4 regions of the Paenibacillus sp. FSL H8-0282 genome follow, and region 4 is predicted to be linked to each of the others. Evidence: riboswitches for the same ligand, from Rfam matches in the RefSeq annotation. Region 4 holds a riboswitch; each other region holds the start of a gene.
What was found. Region 4 has a riboswitch for thiamine pyrophosphate ahead of thiC (phosphomethylpyrimidine synthase ThiC). Riboswitches for the same ligand answer to the same signal wherever they lie in the genome.

Region 1 (3,253 bases), 3.3 Mb from region 4:
CCCACTGGCCTTTATGTATCGACAGGATAGCAGCGCGTACGATTTCCGATGAGTAAGCCCCTACGCTAAGGGTAAATCCAATGGTGGCGGCAATGAAAGGGTCGAGTACAATACCAACAGCCGGCAAACCATAAAATATAATAAATAGCTGCACTAACAACGGGGTTCCCCGAATGACCCATACATAAAAACGGGCGATTAGCTTCGGAATTACCCACGGTGAAAGACGTGCCAACGCGGTTAGGATCGCCAAAATCAATCCAAGCACAAAGGAAAGTAGCGCCAACGGAATGGTAAAAGCCACCCCGGCTTTAAGCAGGGGTAGCAGTGTATCTAAGAAAATTTGTATTTTGCGGTCATCCATTATTCAGACATCCTTTTTAGCTTCTAGGCTTAATTAGCCTTGCTAGCCTTGTATTATTTTGAAACGTCAGCTCCAAAGTATTTCTCGGAAATTTTCAAGTACGTTCCATCACTTTTCATCTCTTTAATCGCATCACTGACCGCATTCACCAGCTCATCATTGCCTTTCAGGAATACCGCGGCACTTTGTGAGCCTTCAGGAATCTCATCAACCACTTTAATTTTTGCATCTGGTTTTTGTTTTTTCAGATCCAGATAAGACAAGCCATCATTCACAGTTGCATCAATACGTCCCGAAGTCAGCAGGTCCATCGCTTGATTGAAACCGTCCGTAGCTACGATTTCAGCACCGTTCTCACGAGCGATGTCGGATAAGTTACTGGTCAGGGATTGTCCGGCTTTTTTACCCTTTAGATCAGCAAAGGTCTTAATATCCTCATTGTTTTCGCTCACGATCAATACTGCCTTGGATACAATATAGGGTTCAGAGAAATCATATTTCACTTTGCGATCTTCGTTAATGGAAACTTCATTAAAAATGACATCAAACCGTTTCGCATCCATCCCAGCAAAAATACCATCCCACTGAGTTTCAAAAAATTCAGCTTCAACACCTAAACGTTTGGCTACTTCTTCGGCAATTTCCACGTCAAAACCCGTCAATTTCCCCGCAGTGTCATGATAAGTAAAAGGTGCATAAGTCCCTTCTGTACCTATCCGCAATTTGCCGCTGGCCTTCACAGCCTCCAAACTGTTTTGCGCTGAAGATGCTGCTCCACCATTCGTTCCAGCTGTTGGTTCAGCAGCCGTATTGGTATTCGAATTATTGCCGCAAGCCGCTACAAGGACCACGGTTAACGCCAATATAATAGTTAAACTCCATTTTTTCATTATTAAATCCCCTCTCTCTATCCGGTTTTTTTCCGGTAAATTGAATAGTACACTGCCATCACATGATCGTCAATACTTTTTTCCGATTATGTACATCGGAATTGTAATATTAACTAGATTTCTACTTATATCTTACCCAATCTTGGATTAATCCTTCACTTCTTTCTCTCTTTACTTCTCAGAAAGATATGGTATATTTATAAACAAATTAATATGGACCTGTTATTTCACTAGGGGAGTCGGCCGACTGAGACGGAGCTTCAAGCTCCGGACCCTTGGAACCTGATCTGGATCATACCAGCGGAGGGAAGTGGAGCAGAATTTTCATCAAGCATGTTAAGTGTTATTATGCAGAATGAACTTTTTGACCCATTCATTTCCTCTGGAAATGGATGGGTCTTTATTTGTTTAGGCGCTCCACAAAAATATTAGGAGGTTAGATCATCACGACCATTTTATCTATTCAAGGCCTAACCTACTCTTTTCCGGAAACTGAACAACCCCCTGTATTCGCAAAACTATCCATGGATATCAGGCAAGGGGAATTCGTCTCCGTAGTAGGTGCTAGCGGATGCGGGAAAAGCACATTTTTCAAAACGGTTGCCGGTTTACTCGAACCTACTCATGGAAAAATAAAACTCCCTACGCTCCCCTCAACCGCTAGTCGTTTAGGTCAGATCGCTTATATGCCTCAGCAGGATTTATTGCTGCCTTGGAGAACAGTGCTCGACAACTGCCTTTTGCCCTGGGAGATCATGCCCAGATTTAGTAAACAGGAAACAATCATTCAGATTCGGGAAATGTTGGCCCGCTTCGGCTTAACAGATGTAGAGAAGGCTTATCCCCATGAACTTTCGGGAGGAATGAAACAGCGAGTCGCATTTCTGCGCACCTTAGTGGCTGGAGGCGGAAGTGGCCTTATGCTGCTGGATGAGCCCTTTGGCGCTCTCGATGCCATGACCAAACGTGAGATACACCGTTGGCTGTTGGAGTTATGGGGTGAACTGAATCAGACGATTATGCTCATCACTCATGATCTGGAAGAAGCACTATTGCTCAGTGACCGGATTTATTTATTATCTGGCGGTGCGCACAGCGAATTACAGGAGATCATTGTCGATCTACCAAAACCAAGACATTATAAGATGAACTATGAACCCCGGTTTATAGCACTACGGGCAGAGTTGGAGCGAAGATTGCATGCAACCTATACCTTTTAAAAAACATCTAGACAACTATGGTCCCTTCCTTCTTCTGGTACTGCTCATTCTTGTAATCTGGGAGTCAGCTGTTCGCCTTCACTTGATTCCAGCCTTTATTCTCCCTGCACCTTCATCTATTGGCATCGCATTGATCGAGCACAGGCAATTATTATTTGGACAGCATTTATTAGCGACGTTGCAGGAGATACTGGTAGGTTTTGTCCTTTCTGTGATTTTTGGTGTATTGCTGGGTATTGGAATGTTCCTGTTTCGCCCCGTAGAAAAGGCCATCTATCCCTTCCTTATCATTAGCCAGACGGTCCCATTAATTGCGCTATCGCCCATTTTTATTATGTGGTTCGGATATTCGCTGTGGAGCAAAGTGGCTGTGGTGTTTTTGACGGCTTTTTTTCCAGTTGTAGTGAGTACATATGATGGACTTCGTACAAGTGGCCAGACTTACAAGGACTTATTATTAACATTTGGTGCAAACCGCTGGCAGCTGCTTGTCAAAACCCAAATTCCACTGGCGTTGCCTGCTTTTTTCTCTGGCTTAAAGCTGTCCATTGTATACTGCGTCATCGGAGCTACTATCGGGGAATGGCTCGGCGGCAGTAAAGGACTCGGTTACTTCAGCCGCAGAATGGCCGGAAATATGCAGAGCGATGAAATGTTCGCGGCTGTATTTCTGCTGTCCGCGCTTGGTGTTGTGCTTTTTCTGGCGATAGCTTTACTCGAACAATTATTTTTAAAGAAAAGAGGATCTAACCAATGAATCATTTAAAATCCCCACAACG
Region 2 (3,253 bases), 2.9 Mb from region 4:
CGCTGTGCAGCCAACGCCATCTCCTCTAGCAGCGGCGTTGCTGCCGGAGAAAGCAATGCCAGCAAATCATTTTCGTTCAGCTTGTCTTTTCCAAGCGCCCGCTTAACGTCATCCTCCCGGAACTCCTTCCACAGCTGCTCATAAGGATACTGCTCCAAGCGGGCCAGTGTGTCAAAAAAGCTCATGCTAATCTTCCCTCCTTTCGTGACCTATCAAATTCAGTTCAAAAATCCAGTCAACGGTGACGAAGCAAAAGCAACTTCTTCTACAGGACCCAGTCCTGCCAAATAAGCTTTGCGGCCAGCGGATATCGCCTCGCGGAACGCTTCCGCCATGACGAGCGGATTACGTGCCGTTGCGATAGCCGTATTAAGCAGAACAGCAGCGGCCCCCATCTCCATTGCTTCCGCCGCTTCCGAGGGCTTGCCAATCCCGGCGTCTACAATAATCGGCAAATTCACTTCTTCAATAAGAATACGCACAAGCTCCTTGGTGCGCAGGCCGCGATTCGTCCCGATCGGCGCACCAAGCGGCATCACAGCAGCAGCACCGGCATCTCTCAGACGTAAAGCAGCCGAAAGGTCCGGACTCATATAAGGCAATACTACAAAACCCTCCGCTGCTAAAATCTCTGTAGCTCGTATGGTCTCCAGATTATCTGGAAGCAGGTATTTCTGATCATTGATCACTTCGATCTTGACCCAGTTCCCCAGTCCCGCAGCTCTTGCTAATCTTGCAATACGGACTGCCTCTTCCGCTGTACGCGCTCCTGAGGTATTAGGCAGAAGAGTCATGTGGCCGGGAATGTGGTTCATGATATTTTCTGCTCCACCTTGCGGGTCCACTCGGCGAAGCGCTACAGTAATCACCTGAGAACCAGAGCTTGCGATCACTTCGGGGATCAACGTATTCCGGCTATATTTTCCGGTTCCGATAAATAATCTACTGGTTAATTCGATGCCGCCAATATGTAACGGGTCATGCATGAAATTACCTCCCTTTGGTTCTTATAAATTTCTCAAAATTCTATACCGCTCCATCTCAACCCCCACCAACAAAGTGCACCAGTTCCAAACGATCATCCTCGCTCAGAGCAGTACTTTCATAATTCTCCTTACTGACAATTTCTCCATTCAGCTCAATGATCATCAAACGACCCGACCACTCAGGAAGACTGATCAAATCAGCTATAGTTTGAATACCACCAGAACACTCTGCGGATTTCCCGTTAATCAACAGCTTCATTCTGAATCACCCCCTTCGCCCGTGCTGTTACCTCCAGGCTATGAATGAACCGCCTTATGAATAGCTTTGGCGGCCTCATAAGGATCATCCGCTCCGCAAATACCGGACATCACAGCAACTCCTGCCGCACCTTTCCTGATGATCTGCGCCGCATTAGCGGGGCTAATTCCGCCAATCGCAATTACAGGAATAGAGCTGGTCTTCACCGTTTCTGCAAGCAGCTCTAACCCACGTGCGGGCAGCCCTAACTTGCTATCCGAGGGAAATACATGACCAAACAAGCAATAATCAGCTCCCTGCTCTGAGGCATTCGCCGCTTCTTCCGGAGAATGAACCGATCTCCCCAGCCAAAGCTGAGGTGCAATTCGCCGGGCTGTAACCGGACTCAGACTGTGCCAGGCCAACTGAACCCCCGCGGCACCAGCTGCCAAGGCTACATCGATCCGGTCGTTGATTATCAGTTTGGTAGCGGGCATACCGGCAGCCAACAGCTTCTGTGCCGCAGCGAGCAGTTCGCATGCAGGACATTGCTTATCTCTCAGGTGAATATAATCGACCCATGTCTGCACCGTGACAGCTAGTTCAACAAAATGTCTCAGCTGTAGCTTGCCGTCTGATATTAGATGGATCTCAGCTTGCAACATCACGATCTCCTCTCTCACTTCCCTGTAGGTCAGTAAAAAACAAAAAAACTGCCCCCCGTAAGGAAGGCAGTCAGAATCTGTATATAGACGGCACTACAAATAGCCCGACAACAGAAATTCGTTCTCCACTTCCCTACGCTGGTCTTAACCAGATCAGGTTCAAAGGGTCCGGAAATCCATTCCGTCTCAGCCAATCGGCACCCCTAGTGACATAAATATACAATTTTAAAATGCTAACGTGGTTTATAGTAACATATTTTTTTATTGAAATACACCCATTTATTCACATTAGCTGTACTGATCTAACCGTTTACTACCTCGCCACCATTTACATGAATAACCTGTCCAGTCACATAACTGGAATCGTCAGAGGCCAGATATACATAGGCTGGTGCCAGCTCTTCTGGTTGTCCAGGCCGTTTCATAGGCTGTGTACCTCCAAACTCGCTAACCTGTTTTGCATCAAAGGTAGAGGGAATCAGCGGTGTCCAGATTGGACCTGGTGCAACACCGTTTACCCGTATGCCCTTCTCTGCCAGATTCGTGGACAAGGATCGTGTGAAGCTAAGAATAGCTCCTTTAGTTGATGAATAGTCCAGCAGCTGCGGGCTTCCGCGATAAGCGGTAATTGAAGTTGTATTTATAATGGTAGATCCTGCTTTTAAATGAGGCATAGCTGCTTTTGTTAAATAGAACATCGCAAATATATTCGTACGGAAAGTACGCTCAAGCTGCTCGGAAGTAATATCCTCGATCTTAGCTTGCGGATGTTGCTCTGCCGCGTTATTGATGAGAATATCAAGCTTTCCTAAGCCCTCCACCGTCTGTTTAATAAGATCCTTACAGAATTTCTCGTCACCGATATCACCTGGAATTAGGATACATTTGCGGCCTTCCTGCTCGACCTGACGTTTAGTTTCCTCTGCATCTGAGTGTTCATTAAGATATGAAATGACCACATCAGCGCCTTCTTTAGCAAAAAGCACAGCAACTGCACGCCCAATTCCGCTGTCTCCACCGGTAATTAACGCCGCCTTGTCTTGCAGTTTACCTGCTGATTTATAATTTGCCGGCTCGTATTTGGGCAGCGGCGTCATTTCACTCTCAATCCCTGGCTGATGATGCTGCTCCTGTGGGGGTAAGGTTTTTGTAGCTTGTTTATTGTTGCCTGACATCTTCCCTATCTCCTCTCGTTAAGCAAATTGATAGTTAACTGATCGTCTTAGGATGGCACAACTATGCACGTTTATACGCTGGGTTTGTCATTTTCTTAAATCGCTTTACGAATCTTACTTACCACAATGAAAGTAGAAATAAACAACCGTGAGAGATACACTGCTGTAAGTGGAGAGGAATTCACTGCA
Region 3 (3,253 bases), 1.2 Mb from region 4:
ACGGAGATGGCTACTGTGTTTCCCATGAACGAATGGAGCGCACCTATTTACCGTTTGCTGCACATGTCCTTTTTCCACGCAGGAAGGATGCCGACTCGTTTCGCCGTTTTTCCAGAGTAAATAATCTCGACTGCATTCTGGAGATTCCGCAGCAATCTATATTTTTCAAAATTCTCTCGACGGATATATTCATATGTCCTTTTCAGCTTGGATTCGTGACGATACGTGTCCAGCTGGAGGGGGATTCAATTCCCTTTAGTATTGCCCTAGAATTCGCGGATCGTTTCCGTGCGCTAGAGAATACCTTCATACAGGATGATTACACTTATATTCATTGCGGGGAACAGACCTATGAGATGGTAGAGGATTTTGTCTTCCGAAATTTGGTGGATGGACTGGAGCCATATCTGGATCAATCGGATATCAATGGGGCTTATTTCGAGACCCTTCCTTTTTTCGTAGATGAAAGAATGCAGGTGCAAGCTTTTTACGGCTTTCAGAATGAAGAAAGCTCTGATGAGATTAGTGTAAATCTACGCTATCGCGCCTCACAGCTTGATGGAATTAATCTGAACGGAAAGCCCTATGCCAGTGCCAGCGATCCAGCGTATATTGCAAACTATTGTCATGAGCATTCCTATAATCGCTGGGGTCCAGACACATATTATATGATGAATGAGCAAACCTTTTGCTGCATGACCCGCGCTGAACAGGAGATTGCTGTTAGTCTAGCCAACCAGATGTACGGGCAATATTATTACGGATTTTTACTCAATATTTTCCACAAAATCGTTCTGCTAAAGCTCGCCAATATGCACTCCCGACTTCGGATTAATCATGATTATGAGGAAATAGACAATCTAATCTACTCCATCAATAAGTTCTCGGCAAAGTTCTACTTCTTGGAGTTGATTTCCCAGTCGCAGGGCCGGGAGATATTTCTTCAGCTGCGTAAAGTATACGGAAACGACGCTTTGTTCGAGGAAGTGAAAGAAACCTTAAATGACCTGTTTCAGTATCAGGATAAGTTTCAGTCCAAGCGACGGGATAATCTGCTGATGATTCTTACTGTATTTACGGTAGTAAGCGGGATTTACGGCATGAATCAGGTCATTGACGATCTGGATGGAAAGATTCAATGGAGTAAAATGATTGGTTATTCTCCCTTTGAATTTCTTGCCCTCTTCGTGATCATGAGCGGGATTCTGATCAGCGTTGTCCTCACGCTAGGGGCGCTGGTTAGTGAGCTTAAACGGCGTCACCGCAAGAAATATAAAGATCTAGACTAGCAAAAAAGAAACTACTTGATTGGAAAAATTCAGGAGTGCACTACTAGACATTCCGAGTACAGCCGTCTATAATACACCGTATGCGAGAAATATAAGATATAAAGTATGGGTACAAAACTTATGCTTACTTATATTGCACATAGAAATACCCGTTAACTTCATAGAACCAGGGGTGCTGGAATTGGCCGGCTGAGATTGTATCCCACAAGATACTGACCCTTATACCTGATCTGGATAATGCCAGCGTAGGAATCGCCAATTGGTTCTGGTCCCTGTGACCTTAACTAACCTTGCGCCAAGCCAGCGTCCCGATCACTCGGGGCGCTTTTTTTGTAAGATCACTAAAAGATGTAGAAAAACGTACATACTACACTTTACGGTTCATGTTGTGAAGACGGGATTCTTGTAACCTTAAAGGAGAGAAGAAGACATGCACCTTAAAAAAGCACTTACGTTGTGCCTCACCTGTGTACTCATTCTTGCCATTGCCGGATGCGGCAGCAACAATGGGAATACAGCCGGAAACAAAGCAAATGCTACTGATCCAACTGCTGCGGCTGGGACGGATGCTCCAAAAGAGCTCACCAAAGTTAAAGTCGCACTCGACTGGACACCGAACACGAATCATACCGGTCTATACGTAGCTAAGGATCTTGGTTACTACGCTGAAGAAGGTCTGGACGTCGAGATCGTTCAGCCAGGCGCAGCGGGTTCTGATACTATGGTTACTTCTGGCGAAGCCGCATTTGGCATCAGCGCCCAAGAAGGATTAACACTAGCCCGTCTACAAGGCGTGCCCCTTGTCTCGATAGCAGCTATTATTCAGCATAATACGTCGGGATTCGCTGCTCCAGTAGATCGCAATATTAAATCACCAAAGGATTTCGAAGGTAAAACCTACGGAGGCTGGGGCTCACCGGCCGAAGAAGCAGCCATGAAAGCTATCATGGATCCTGAAGGTGGCGATGTGAAAAAGGTGAAGCTGATCAGTATCGGTGAAGCTGATTATTTTACCGCCGTCAAACGTGACATTGATTTCGCCTGGATTTTCTACGCTTGGACTGGTGTTGAGGCTGAGTTGCGTGGCGAGCCATTGGATATGCTGTACTTAAAGGATTATGCGCCGCAGCTCGATTATTACACGCCTGTGCTGACGACGAGTGAGAAGCAAATTGCAGATCATCCTGATCTGGTGAAGGCCTTCATGAAAGCCACATCAAAAGGTTATCAATATGCCATAGATCATCCGGAAGAGGCTGCCGGTATGTTATCGAAGGCCGTTCCTGACCTGGACGCCGACCTTGTCCTAGCTAGCCAAAAATGGCTTAGCCCAAAATACAAGGACGATGCTGCCCGCTGGGGCGAGCAAAAAACCGAGGTCTGGCAGAATTATGGCGACTGGATGTACGATCTGAAGTTGCTGGATAAACCGCTGGATGCTGCTAGTGCATTCAGTAATGATTTTTTACCGGCGGAGTAGAGAGCGGACTTCAGAACCAAGAAGGTTGGACGTTACTTAAGGAAGGAGGAACGGAGCGTAGTGATGTGCTACGTGAGTACCGGACTTCCCAAGTTCGTTCAAGATTCGATGTCGAGTTTGCTTCCTGAATTACTTCGTTATCAAAGTTGGCTTTTTGAACTTACCTTATAATTTAAGAGTTCAAAAAGTCGGCTTTCAGAACCAAGAAGGTTGGACGTTACTTGAGGAAGGAGGAACGGAGCGTAGTGATGTGCTACGTGAGTACCGGACTTCCCAAGTTCGTTCAAGATTCGATGTCGAGTTTGCTTCCTGAATTACTTCGTTATCAAAGTTGGCTTTTTGAACTTACCTTATAATTTAAGAGTTCAAAAAGTCGGCTTTCAGAACCAAGAAGGTTGGACGTTACTTGAGGAAGGAGGAACGGAGCGTAGTGATGTGCTACGTGAGTACCGGACTTCCCAAATTCGTTCAAGATTCGATGTCG
Region 4 (3,253 bases):
GACAATACAATTTCTTTTGCCAAAAACCAAGCGGATATCATCCGTAAACTTGCCCCTAAGCAGTGGGTAACCACGAACGGTCTGTTCGGGCATCTCGATAGCCATGAAATGACGGATGAACTGTTGGATTTCTTCAGCTATGATTCCTATCCTCAGTTCTCTACTATTTTTTATGACCCGAATGAGCGGAATCCGCTGAATGATAGAGGCTGGGGACTGTCGTTATCTGTTGTTCGTTCGATATCCCCGAATTTCTGCATTATGGAGCAGCAGTCGGGCCCGGGTGGCTGGGTGAACCGGATGGATATGCCTTCTCCAAAGCCCGGGCAGATGCGGTTATGGACTTATCAGTCGATCGCTCATGGAGCAGATATGGTGTTATATTTCCGCTGGCGGACAGCTACGATGGGCAATGAAATTTATTGGCATGGAATCAATGACTATCATAATCAGCCTAACCGGAGAGTGCGGGAAGCGGGGCAGATCGGTCAGGAGCTGGCAGCAGCAGGTCATGCGTTTGTCGGTACTCGTAATCAGGCTAACATTGCTATTGTTCGTGATTATGACAATGAGTGGGATGGAGAATACGATGTTTGGCATGGCCCGTTTATGTGGAAGAGCAATAAGGAGTGGTACAAGGCGCTTCAGCAGAAGCATATCCCGAATGACGTACTCTATTTACGCAAAAAAACAACGCTGGAGGAGCTTGCAAGGTACGACGTGCTTATCTATCCTCACCCAGCGATTATGACAGATGAGACAGCAGCACTGCTGGATGAATATGTTCAGCAAGGCGGCAAACTGATCTTCGGCTGTAGAACCGGCTATAAGGATGAGCGCGGTCAATGTAATATGCGTCCTTTCCCAGGTGCTGCTAAGGATCTATGCGGGATCACAGTTGAAGAATTCACAATGGTTAAGGGCAGTCGTCAGCCAACAACAATTAGCTGGTCAGGCGCGGCCGAAGTCGTTACGGGAGCAGATGACTTTAATGATATTCTCAAAATAGAGGAAGCTTCGGTTGAAGTGATGGCGGTTTACGCCTCTGATTATTATGCAGGAAAACCGGCGGTATCTAGAAATCGTCGCGGCAAGGGTGAGGTTTGGTATTACGGAGCCGTATTTAATGAACAGGCAGCGGCTGAGATCATAAATTTAATTGATCTACAATCGCCAGCAGATTGGCTGGAGCTCCCAGAAGAGGTAGAGCTGCAAGTCCGTACCGGAGCTTCTTCCAGTTATGCTTTTTTGCTTAATTATAGTGAGACTCCTGTCACGATCCATCTTCATGAGACCAAAACAGATTTACTGAGCGGCACAACATTGTCGGGCGAGGTTCTTCTGGAAGGATTTGGGGTATTGGTGTTGAACTAACGTATACATTGATCTCACATTTGAGTAGATTTGGATAATTCTCTCTTTTCGGTTATACTTTGAAGTAGCAATTATATAGTCACGGGAGCTTGGTGGAACCAGGCTGAGAGGATAGTTATAACTATCGACCGTCAAACCTGATCTGGATAATGCCAGCGGAGGAAATGGAGCTCTATTTCTATTTGTCTACTCTAAGGCCGCATCTTATACAGATGTGGCCTTTTCTATGTGTGGGAGTAGACCGTCTCCGCTTGATCAAATCACCTTATAGGAGGAATTGAGATGACAAGCGAATTGAACAACGATCCAATCAATCTATCAGCTTTTCCAGCAAGTCAAAAAGTGTATGTAAAGGGTTCACGGCCTGATATACAGGTGCCTATGCGGGAGATCTCACTTAGTCCAACTGCGGGCATAGACGGCGAAGAGGAGAATGCCCCAATTCATGTCTATGACACAAGCGGGGCTTACACGGATGCTAATATTCATACTGATATTCGTCAGGGGTTAGAGCCCAATCGTCTAAGCTGGATTGAGGAACGAGGGGATGCGGAAGCGTACGAAGGAAGAACCGTGAAGCCTGAAGATAACGGGAATGCAACAGGAAAAGCTGTGGCGGAAGTGTTTCCAGCGCTCCATAGAAAACCTTTGCGAGCGAAAAAGGGGCGTAATGTCTCTCAAATGCATTATGCACGCAAAGGGATTATTACTTCGGAAATGGAATACGTTGCGATTCGTGAGAATGTGGCACCGGAATTTGTAAGAGATGAAGTAGCCCGCGGCCGCGCCATCATCCCAGCGAATATCAATCATCCAGAGAGTGAACCAATGATTATTGGACGCAATTTTTTAGTGAAGATCAATGCCAATATAGGAAATTCCGCAGTATCCTCATCCATAGAGGAAGAGGTAGAGAAGATGAGATGGGCCACCCGCTGGGGTGCAGATAATATAATGGATCTCTCAACAGGTAAAAACATTCATACGACACGCGAGTGGATCATCCGTAATTCTCCTGTTCCTATTGGAACGGTGCCTATCTATCAAGCGTTGGAAAAAGTGAATGGGAAAGCGGAAGATTTAACGTGGGAAGTATACCGTGATACGCTCATAGAGCAAGCGGAGCAAGGGGTTGATTATTTTACCATTCATGCAGGGGTTCTGCTTCGTTATATCCCGTTGACTGCACAACGTATGACAGGCATTGTTTCAAGAGGTGGCTCCATCATGGCGGCATGGTGTCTTGCGCATCATCAAGAGAACTTTTTATATACACATTTTGAAGAGATATGTGAAATCATGAAGCTGTACGATGTTTCTTTTTCCCTAGGCGATGGATTACGTCCGGGTTCGATTGCTGATGCGAATGATGAAGCACAATTTGCCGAGTTAGAGACGTTAGGTGAATTAACAGCTATAGCTTGGAGTCATGATGTACAGGTAATGGTAGAGGGTCCAGGACATGTGCCGATGCACTTGATTAAAGAGAATATGGATAAGCAACTTGAAACTTGTAACGAAGCCCCTTTTTATACATTAGGTCCACTGACTACAGATATTGCGCCTGGTTATGATCATATTACCTCTGCTATAGGTGCAGCGATGATTGGTTGGTTCGGTACAGCTATGTTATGTTACGTAACTCCGAAGGAACATCTTGGCCTGCCTAATAAGGAAGATGTACGTATAGGGGTCATTACTTATAAAATAGCGGCTCATGCCGCAGATTTGGCGAAAGGGCATAAAGGAGCACAAGACCGGGATAATGCTCTTTCGAAAGCCCGTTTTGAATTTCGTTGGCGTGATCAATTTCATTTATCGTTAGATCCTGAGCGAGCGCTCGAATATCATGATGAGACATTGCCTGCGGAAGGCGCTA

Region 1: it holds a riboswitch for thiamine pyrophosphate, as region 4 does, so the genes downstream of both, NST94_RS12300 (ABC transporter ATP-binding protein) here and thiC (phosphomethylpyrimidine synthase ThiC) in region 4, are expected to answer to the same signal.
Region 2: it holds a riboswitch for thiamine pyrophosphate, as region 4 does, so the genes downstream of both, NST94_RS09180 (thiamine phosphate synthase) here and thiC (phosphomethylpyrimidine synthase ThiC) in region 4, are expected to answer to the same signal.
Region 3: it holds a riboswitch for thiamine pyrophosphate, as region 4 does, so the genes downstream of both, NST94_RS02110 (ABC transporter substrate-binding protein) here and thiC (phosphomethylpyrimidine synthase ThiC) in region 4, are expected to answer to the same signal.

What each region holds. Positions count from the first base shown of each region.
Region 1 covers NZ_CP150146.1:2,834,493-2,837,745, reverse strand. The annotation lists gene NST94_RS12310 (amino acid ABC transporter permease) at 1-364, opposite strand, end outside; gene NST94_RS12305 (amino acid ABC transporter substrate-binding protein) at 418-1,254, opposite strand; TPP riboswitch at 1,477-1,580, shown strand; gene NST94_RS12300 (ABC transporter ATP-binding protein) at 1,779-2,474, shown strand; gene NST94_RS12295 (ABC transporter permease) at 2,455-3,231, shown strand; gene NST94_RS12290 (ABC transporter substrate-binding protein) at 3,228-3,253, shown strand, end outside.
Region 2 covers NZ_CP150146.1:2,144,813-2,148,065, reverse strand. The annotation lists gene thiH (2-iminoacetate synthase ThiH) at 1-185, opposite strand, end outside; gene NST94_RS09190 (thiazole synthase) at 219-986, opposite strand; gene thiS (sulfur carrier protein ThiS) at 1,042-1,245, opposite strand; gene NST94_RS09180 (thiamine phosphate synthase) at 1,284-1,889, opposite strand; TPP riboswitch at 2,003-2,104, opposite strand; gene NST94_RS09175 (SDR family oxidoreductase) at 2,192-3,064, opposite strand; gene NST94_RS09170 (GDSL-type esterase/lipase family protein) at 3,160-3,253, opposite strand, start outside.
Region 3 covers NZ_CP150146.1:478,747-481,999, reverse strand. The annotation lists gene NST94_RS02115 (hypothetical protein) at 1-1,289, shown strand, start outside; TPP riboswitch at 1,448-1,558, shown strand; gene NST94_RS02110 (ABC transporter substrate-binding protein) at 1,720-2,769, shown strand.
Region 4 covers NZ_CP150146.1:6,089,601-6,092,853, reverse strand. The annotation lists gene NST94_RS26360 (beta-galactosidase) at 1-1,374, shown strand, start outside; TPP riboswitch at 1,446-1,554, shown strand; gene thiC (phosphomethylpyrimidine synthase ThiC) at 1,657-3,253, shown strand, end outside.